Enteractinococcus fodinae: one gene and its partner. The protein of the gene in region 2 binds, or shares a complex with, the protein of the main gene of each other region. Links are inferred from orthologs where the notes say so. Each region holds a gene or a part of one and is shown on either strand. Other genes may lie near its edges.

What was found. Proteins that work in one complex are often made in the same cells at the same time.
Region 1: the proteins of uvrA (region 2) and mfd are in contact, whole or in part, in a crystal structure (PDB 4DFC), measured with the Escherichia coli proteins. The link is inferred for Enteractinococcus fodinae from one-to-one orthologs.

What each region holds. Positions count from the first base shown.
Region 1 is NZ_JAVDYJ010000001.1:1,906,843-1,911,487, reverse strand. The notes cover bases 1-4,145. They hold mfd (transcription-repair coupling factor), read left to right. Parts: upstream 1-336; coding sequence 337-3,945; downstream 3,946-4,145. Other genes in these bases: J2S62_RS08870 (acyltransferase), read right to left, coding at 3,959-4,145; J2S62_RS08880 (DUF2505 domain-containing protein), read right to left, coding at 1-217. Also shown: more of J2S62_RS08870, read right to left, coding at 4,146-4,645. UniProt on the Escherichia coli protein: Couples transcription and DNA repair by recognizing RNA polymerase (RNAP) stalled at DNA lesions. Mediates ATP-dependent release of RNAP and its truncated transcript from the DNA, and recruitment of nucleotide excision repair machinery to the damaged site.
Region 2 is NZ_JAVDYJ010000001.1:1,445,257-1,449,759, reverse strand. The notes cover bases 407-3,909. They hold uvrA (excinuclease ABC subunit UvrA), read right to left. Parts: upstream 3,550-3,909; coding sequence 607-3,549; downstream 407-606. Other genes in these bases: J2S62_RS06805 (MBL fold metallo-hydrolase), read left to right, coding at 3,780-3,909; J2S62_RS06815 (lysophospholipid acyltransferase family protein), read right to left, coding at 407-546. Outside these bases: more of J2S62_RS06815, read right to left, coding at 1-406; more of J2S62_RS06805, read left to right, coding at 3,910-4,472; J2S62_RS06800 (methyltransferase domain-containing protein), read right to left, coding at 4,501-4,503. UniProt on the Escherichia coli protein: The UvrABC repair system catalyzes the recognition and processing of DNA lesions. UvrA is an ATPase and a DNA-binding protein. A damage recognition complex composed of 2 UvrA and 2 UvrB subunits scans DNA for abnormalities.

The DNA.
Region 1 (4,645 bases), 460 kb from region 2 along the record:
CCGATGGCAGCCGCTGAGCGACTTGTTCGCCATTGACACTGCGGTGAATGGTCACGGAGACCGTGTCACTAGCAGCAGGCTGCGGTGGCACAACAGTAAATTTATCAACACTGGCATTGAACTCTTCAGCGACGTGCTGCTGAAAATCTTGGCTAATCAGTCCCTCAAACACACGCTGCGGTGGGTGAGAAATCGTCGTGGATTCATTGAAAGCCATGGGTTCCCTCTTTGCTGCTCGCTAACAGTGGATAGAAGGTAAGTGTAGACGATGCGGCTTGTAAAACAGTTATGCTGGAAGGCGCGCCACTTGTGAATATCCCCAAGATTTGGAAGTTAATGTTGTCTGAAGACGCTGTGCTCTCAGGGCTTTTGGCTCAGATTGAATCCGATTCCGCCGTCGCAGCAATGCGAACCTCCATCACGCGTACCGACCGTACCGCGGACTTGTCGCTCTCGCTGCCAGACGGCGCACGGGAAGCTGTGACCGCCAGCCTGGCACAGGCTTTGTGCGAGTCAGCGTTTGAAGCCCCGGTTGTACTCTTAGTGACCGCTACTGCTCGCGAAGCAGAAGACCTGGCACAAGGGTTGAGTGCCTGGATGGATGCCTCAACCGTCGCGCACTTCCCATCGTGGGAAACTTTGCCGCATGAGCGTCTGTCACCACGCAGCGACACGGTGGGCGAGCGCATGGCAGTGCTCCGTAAATTGGCCCACCCCGGCCGAGACGGTCAAGCACCTCTGAAAGTTGTCACGGCCCCGGTGCGGTCCATCGTCCAGCCGATCGTCAAAGACCTGGGTGACTTGGAACCGGTCTTATTACAAACCGGCGAATTTTACGACTTCGAGCAGGTCATTGAAGACCTCGCCAACGCTGCCTACACCCGGGTGGATATGGTCTCCCGGCGCGGAGAATTCGCTGTCCGCGGCGGCATCATCGATGTTTTCCCGCCCACCGAACCCCACCCGTATCGTATCGAATTTTTCGGTGACGAAGTCGAGGAGATCCGCTACTTTTCGATCGCTGACCAGAGATCACTCGTTGATACCTCCGATGACGGATCGGAAACCCCGACCAACATGTATGCGCCACCGTGCCGCGAACTGCTGTTGACCGAAGAAGTTCAGCAAAAGGCCCGTGACCTGCAAGTCTCCATGCCCAATGTGCTGGAGATGCTAGAGCCCATGTCCAACGGCATGGCAGTCGAAGGCATGGAGTCGTTGGCCCCGCTGGTCACCGAGATGGAGTCTTTCCTCGAAGTACTGCCCGAAGGCTCGATGACCATTCTGGTAGAGCCTGAAAAAGTCCGCGGCCGGGTTCATGACCTATTGACCACCAACGAAGAATTTTTGGAAGCCGCCTGGGCTGCCGCCGGTGAAGGGCTGTCAGCTCCGGTGGAAAACCAACAGGAAGCCGGTGGGTTCGCGACCCTGGGGGATACCCGCACCGTGGCCCTCGAACAGGACCAGGGGTGGTGGCAGTTCACGGCGTTCGACACTGATGAGACGTTTGATGCCACAGCACTGCGTTCGGGTTTCAGGTCTCCGGTACAGTTCGCCGGTGATGTGGCAGCAATGCAAGAACACGTGTCCAACCGCATCCGGGACAAGTGGTCAATTGTGGTGGCCACCCACGGCCCCGGTCCGGCACGACGACTGGCAGAACTCTTCGGCGAACAAGGACACACCGCTTCAGTGGTCGACGCCATCACCGAACCCAAACCAAGCCAGATTCAGATCACGGTGGCTTCGCTGGGAGCCGGCTTTGCGTGGCAGGACCAACGGTTAGCCATTGTTACCGAATACGATCTATTCGGTCGACAAGCAGCCGGTAGCCAACGTGGCGAGAAACGCTCGTTGGCGCGTAAACGTCGCAACGCAGTGGACCCGCTGGCCTTGGAAGAAGGCGACTTCGTGGTCCACAATCAACACGGTATCGCCAAATTTATTGAACTCCAACGACGTAAGGTGGCTGGAGCCCGCTCTACAGCGGGCGAAGAAGGCTACCGCGAATACCTCGTGTTGGAGTTCGCTCCGTCAAAACGCGGTGGGGCCGGCGACCGGCTTTTCGTCCCGACCGACCAGCTCGACCAGGTCAGCCAGTATGTGGGCGGCGATGTGCCATCCTTGTCGAAAATGGGCGGTTCCGACTGGGCCCAGACTAAAAGTAAAGCCCGACGAGCGACTCGCGAGATCGCCAAAGAACTTATCCAGTTGTATTCTGCGCGAATGGCCACGAGAGGACACGCGTTTTCGTCGGATAGCCCGTGGCAGGATGAACTAGAACAAGCCTTCCCTCACATTGAAACCCCCGATCAGCTCACCACGGTTGACGAAGTCAAAAAAGACATGGAAAACGAAGTGCCCATGGACCGGCTGGTCGCAGGAGACGTGGGCTTTGGTAAAACCGAAGTCGCAGTGCGCGCTGCCTTCAAAGCGATCCAGGACGGTAAACAGGTGGCCCTGCTTGTGCCAACCACGCTGTTAGCACGACAACACGCAGAAACATTCACCGAACGTTTTGCTGGTTTCCCCGTGACCGTCCGGGCATTATCGCGGTTCCAAAAAGCCAAGGAGTCGCGGGAGACCGTTGAGGGCCTAGCCGACGGCAGCGTCGATATGGTCATCGGGACTCACCGACTGCTATCCGATGAAATCCAGTTTAAGGATCTTGGACTGGTCATTGTCGATGAGGAGCAACGGTTTGGTGTCGAGCATAAAGAAAAGCTCAAACACATGCGTACCAACGTCGATGTGCTGGCTATGACGGCCACCCCGATCCCACGAACGTTGGAAATGTCGATGACCGGCATCCGCGAGACCTCGACGCTTGCCACTCCACCAGAACAACGCCACCCGGTGCTGACCTACGTGGGCCCGTATACCGACAAGCAAATCACTGCGGCCATCCGGCGAGAAATGATGCGCGAAGGTCAAGTTTTCTACGTCCACAACCGGGTGAACAGCATCAATAAGGTCGCCAGCCGGATCCAAGAGCTCGTACCAGAAGCGCGGGTTGCTATCGCCCACGGTCGGATGTCCGAGTCCACGTTGGAACAAATCATGGTCGACTTCTGGGAAAAGGAATACGATGTTCTGGTGTCGACCACGATTATCGAAACGGGCCTCGATATCGCCAACGCCAACACCCTGATCATTGAAGACGCGCACCGTTATGGGCTGTCCCAGTTACACCAGTTGCGGGGTCGTGTCGGACGCGGCCGGGACCGTGCCTATGCGTATTTCCTCTACGACTCTGCCAAACCGCTCAACGAAACCGCGATGGAACGGCTCAAAGCAGTGGCCACCCACAACGAACTAGGTTCGGGGATGCAGCTGGCCCAAAAAGACCTCGAAATTCGAGGCGCCGGCAACTTATTGGGTGGCGAACAATCCGGGCACATCGCCGGGGTGGGCTTCGATTTATACTTGCGGATGGTCGGCGAAGCGGTCGCCGATTTCAAGGGCGAAGAAGATACCTCCCCACAAGAGGTCAAAGTTGAACTGCCCGTCAACGCGCATCTACCGCACGACTACGTGCCGGGTGAGCGGCTGCGCTTGGAGGCATACCGTAACTTGGCACAAGCTACCGACACCGATGCGGTCAACGCCGTCGTCGAAGAACTCAACGATCGCTATGGTGAACTACCTGAAGCCGCTCAGAACCTCGTAGCAGTTGCGAACTTCCGAAACACAGCGCGCGAGTACGGGATCTACGAGATCATGCTGATGGGTAAGAACATCAAATTTGGTCCTATCGAAGAGCTCCCGGATTCCCGAGCGATGCGGCTGAAGCGGATGTATCCCGGGGCTACATACCGGGCGCCGTTGAAGGCCATCATGGTCCCCAGACCCAAGACGCAGGCAGTCACCGGAAAAGAGCTGGTCGATGCAGAGCTGTTGGCATGGGCCGGGGAATTCATTGCCAACATCTTCGGTGATAACTAGTCCCGCGCGTCGGCTACCGGTTGCGGAAGATGTTGCGCTCTTGACGCGCTCCCGAAAGTAACGGTGCTGCCGGGGTCATGTTGATCAGCAGGCCTACGGCAAATGAGGTTGACAGGGCCACTCCGATGCGCAGCCAGAAGTCTTGCAGTGAATCAGAACCATAGCCGTTCTGGTACATCCAGATCAGCATGAGCCCGTGGAAAAATACCACGGTCGTACCCGTTCGGACCAGCCGTGAGACACCAGCGCGAGTCCAGGGGAAGTTTTCGAGGGCATCATTCACCCAGGTAGCAAACACCAAGATAAACCCGATCGTCACTGCAATCGCGATCAATGGGGTTAAGATCGGCGTGCCAAAATTTCCTGCTTGAATGAAGTGGGCACTCACGTCGGTGGTCGCCGTGACGACCAACGCCCCGACAACCAACAGCAGGCCTAATACCGCGAGTAGGTGTGAGGAAAAGTGCTGCACGATCGGCATCAACAGTTTGCGCAGCAGTTCCCCGACTAACAGGTAAAACATCACAGGCCACGCCAGTCCCAGGCGCAGCGGCGTATCTACCAGAACATGCGTCTCAAGCACTCCGGTACTCACCAGGTATGAAGCCACATAGGTCGCGACCATCCCAAGGACCGCGACACTCCACACCACCGCTGTACCGAAGCGTTCGAGAAACCGTCGTAAAATCGTGGCCCCGGC
Region 2 (4,503 bases):
AACGTGGATGGGTTCACCCACGCGCAGCTCAAATTTTCGCGGGACGATCACGCTTTTCCCTGGAGGTTGCAGCCGGTCGGTGCCGATCAGCCCGACCGGAACCACGGGTGCTCCGGTGGTCAGGGCTAACCAGCCGACTCCAGTGCGACCTCGGTACAGGCGACCATCACGGGATCGCGTGCCTTCCGGGTAGATGCCCACGCCGTCGCCGGCTTCAATAAAATCCACCAACTGGTTCAGCGCGTTCACGGAGGCGGATTGGTCGCCGCGTTCGACGGGAATCGAACCGACGGCATCAAAAAATCCGCTCATGACTTTGCCCTTGAGTCCGGGCTGGGTCCAGTAGTCGGCTTTAGCGAAAAACCGGACCATGCGTGGCAGCAGTGCCTGAATGATGACCGAGTCCAGAAAGGAGAGATGGTTGCTGGCAACGATGAAGCCACCGGTTTGTGGGACGTGCTCAAACCCTGTGGTGTCAGGGCGTGCTGTGAGCCGAATCAGGGTCCGCACACTGGTGCGTACCATCCCAGTTTCACCGATTGCCATAATTTCCCTCCCTGCCCCTGTGGGCAGTGTCTTGGATGTGGACTCATTGATTCTACAACGTTATGCGTTCAGCACTTCCGCTAAGAACCGGCCGGTATGGCTGGCTTCCACTTCCGCGACCTCTTCGGGAGTCCCGGTGGCGACAATCAAGCCACCGCCGGAGCCGCCCTCGGGGCCAAGGTCAATGACCCAGTCGGCGGATTTGACGACATCGAGGTTGTGTTCGATGGTGATGACGGTGTTACCTTTTTCGACCAACCGGTTCAGCACGATGAGCAGTTTCCGGATGTCTTCGAAGTGTAGCCCGGTGGTCGGTTCATCGAGGACGTAGACGGACTTGCCGGTGGCACGCCGCTGCAGCTCGGTGGCCAGTTTCACGCGCTGGGCTTCCCCACCCGATAAGGTCGTGGCGGGTTGGCCGAGGCGAACATAGCCCAGCCCCACGTCCACTAGCGTGTCGAGGTGTCGGGCAATGCGCTGATACGGGGCGAAGAACTCGGCGGCCTCATCGATCGGCATCTCAAGGACCTCGGAGATGTTTTTGCCCTTGTATTCAACTTCCAAGGTTTCGCGGTTATACCGTGCCCCATGACAGACTTCGCATGGCACATACACATCGGGCAGGAAGTTCATCTCGATTTTCAGGGTGCCGTCACCGGCGCAGGCTTCACAGCGTCCGCCTTTGACGTTGAAGGAAAACCGGCCGGCCTTATAACCGCGGACCTTTGCCTCTTGGGTGTCGGCGAACAGGTTCCGGATGTGATCAAATACCCCGGTGTAGGTTGCCGCATTTGATCTCGGGGTCCGGCCGATTGGTGACTGGTCGACGTGGACAACCTTGTCGAGGTGTTCCAACCCGTGGACGCGGCGGTGACGTCCGGGCACATGCCGGGCGTGATTGAGTTCATTGGCCATGACTTTGTAAAGGATCTCGTTGACCAGGGTCGATTTCCCGGACCCCGAGACGCCGGTCACGGCCGTGAAGACACCCAGCGGGAACTTGACCGAAACGTTGTCGAGGTTATTTTCTCGAGCCCCTACGACTTCGAGCTGCCGGTTCTTGTCAATGGGACGACGCTTGGGTGGGATCGGGATCGCTTTACGACCCGACAGGTAGTCGCCGGTCAGCGAGTTGGTGTTGTCGAGCAGGCCTTGGACCGAGCCCGAGTGGACAATGTGCCCGCCCTTTTCGCCGGCATCGGGACCGATATCGACGATCCAGTCTGCTTCGGCGATGGTTTCTTCATCGTGTTCGACCACAATCAGGGTATTACCCAGATCCCGTAACCGGTGCAGGGTTTCGATCAGGCGGCGGTTGTCACGCTGATGCAGCCCGATGGAAGGCTCATCGAGGACATATAACACGCCGACCAGACCCGACCCGATCTGGGTCGCCAACCGGATACGCTGTGCCTCGCCACCCGACAGGGTGCCGGCGGGGCGCTCCAAATTCAAGTAGTCCAGGCCCACGTCCAACAGGAACTGCAGGCGGGCATTAATTTCGATCAGTACTTGATCGGCGATCTTAGCGTCGCGTTCCGAGAGTTCGAGTTCTCGCATGAAGGTGATGCTGTCATCCATGGGCATCGCGGAGACCTCGGCGATGGACTTGCCACCGACCAGGACCGACAGGGACGTCGGGTTCAGTCGCGTTCCCCCACAGGCCGGGCATGCGACTTCGCGCATATACGACCGGTAACGGTCGCGTGCCTGATCGGATTCGGCCTCATCGTGTTTCCGCTTGACGTAGTCGATGACCCCCTCAAAACCGGTGGTGTAGCGACGTTCGCGGCCCCACCGGTTGCGGTAGGAGACTTTGACCTTGAAGTCTTTGCCGTGCAGTAAGGCTTTCTTGGCGGTCTTGGACAGCTTCTTGAACGGGGTGTCCATTGAGAAGCCGACTTCGTCGGCCAGACCGGACATTAACCGTTGCCAGTATTCTCGGGTCCGTTTGCCGATATCCCAGGGTGCGATTGCGCCCTCGGCCAGCGACTGGTCCGGATCCGGGACGAGGAGTTCTTCATCAACTTGGAGTTGGGAACCGATACCGGTACACGTCGGGCATGCGCCAAAGGGGTTGTTAAAGGAAAAGGAGCGCGGTTCGATTTCGTCAATGTTGAGCACGTGACCGTTGGGGCACGACAGCTTTTCCGAAAACGACCGGTACTTGGCGCGTCCATCGGCATCAACCGCATTCCATTCGCCGGTGTTGCGGGCCTCCGGGTCGATCTGTGCGTCCACGTCGACAAAGTCGACCACCACGACACCTTCGGCCAGTTCCAAGGCCGTTTCGACGGAGTCGGTCAGACGCTGCCGGATGCCGTCGCGGATAACCAGTCGGTCTACGACCACGGCGATATTGTGTTTGATCTGCTTTTGGAGTTTCGGCGGATCCGACAGCTGGACCTGTTCCCCGTCGACGATGGCACGGGAGAAGCCTTGAGTGGACAGATCGGCGAAGAGGTCTACGAATTCGCCCTTACGTCCGCGCACCACCGGTGCTAACACCTGGAAGCGGGTGCGCTCTTCGAGCTCGAGGAGCTGGTCAACGATCTGCTGCGGTGTCTGGTTCGCGGCGGGTTCGCCACATTCAGGACAATGCGGCACGCCGATACGAGCCCACAACAGGCGCATGTAGTCATGGATCTCGGTGATGGTGCCGACGGTCGACCGGGGGTTTTTCGATGTCGATTTCTGGTCAATTGAGACCGCCGGGGACAGTCCCTCGATGAAGTCGACCGAGGGCTTATCGACCCGGCCCAGAAACATCCGCGCGTACGAGGATAAGGATTCAATGTAGCGGCGCTGGCCTTCGGCAAAGATCGTGTCAAAGGCCAGGGAAGATTTCCCGGAACCGGACAGCCCGGTGAAGACAACGAAGGCGTCTCTCGGGATGCGCAGATTCACATTTTTGAGGTTATGTTCACGGGCCCCTTGGACCACGATCTGTTTTGGGTCGTGGTTGGTAGCCGTGGCATTTGCGGATGGTGTCTGCGCGGCCAGGCTATTGGGGTGTTGTTGGCTTTGTGAGCCGTCAACGTTTTGTGTGGTGGTCAAGTACTCAGTCCCTCGAGTCAAAAAGACAGTAGAAAACTAGACTCCCAGAATAGTTCAATTCTGGTTGAAGATCGGATTTGCCGAAGAAACCGGCCCTAGTCTTCGCCTAAAGCTAAGGAAACTGAATTCCTATGGGCTATTCGCAACAATCCGACAGAACGTGTAAATTAGCGGTCATGTCCAAAACGTCGCCAACTATCGGTCCCATTAAGGTCTTGTTTGACCTGCCTCAGGTCACGATCCGTACACGCTCCGTGTCCGAAATGAATAACAACGTGTACCTGATTACCTCCAAAACCACCGGTGCTCAGGTGCTCATCGATGCTGCCGATGAACCGGATGCCATCATGGAGCTGGTTGCCTCAGCCGCCGCTGATACCCCGTGCGATTTGGATCTGGTCTCGGTGATCACCACGCACGAGCACTGGGATCACATCCGCGCCCTGCCAGAGGTCGTGGAACGGACCAAGGTACCCACCTCAGCTGGTGCCCCCGACGCCGAAGCGATTCGTGAGGCCACGGGCATTGCGGCCAAAGTGGAGCTAAAACACGGCGATAAGGCACAGTTTCCCGGAATCGAATTGGACGTTATTGGACTGCGCGGTCACACCCCGGGTTCCGTCGCCTTGGTGTATGTGCCCAACGGCGACGAACCGACCATTATTTTTTCGGGCGATTCACTGTTCCCCGGCGGCGTCGGCAATACCTGGGACGATCCGCAACGTTTTGACTCGCTACTAACCGATGTGACCGAACGCGTTTTTGCCGTCTACGACGACGACACTGTCGTACTGCCCGGCCACGGTGGCTCGACCATCTTGGGCCATGAACGGCCACACTTGGACGAATGGCGCCAGCGCGGCTGGTAGTTCTTGCTGCGCGCCGGCACCTGCCCGGCTA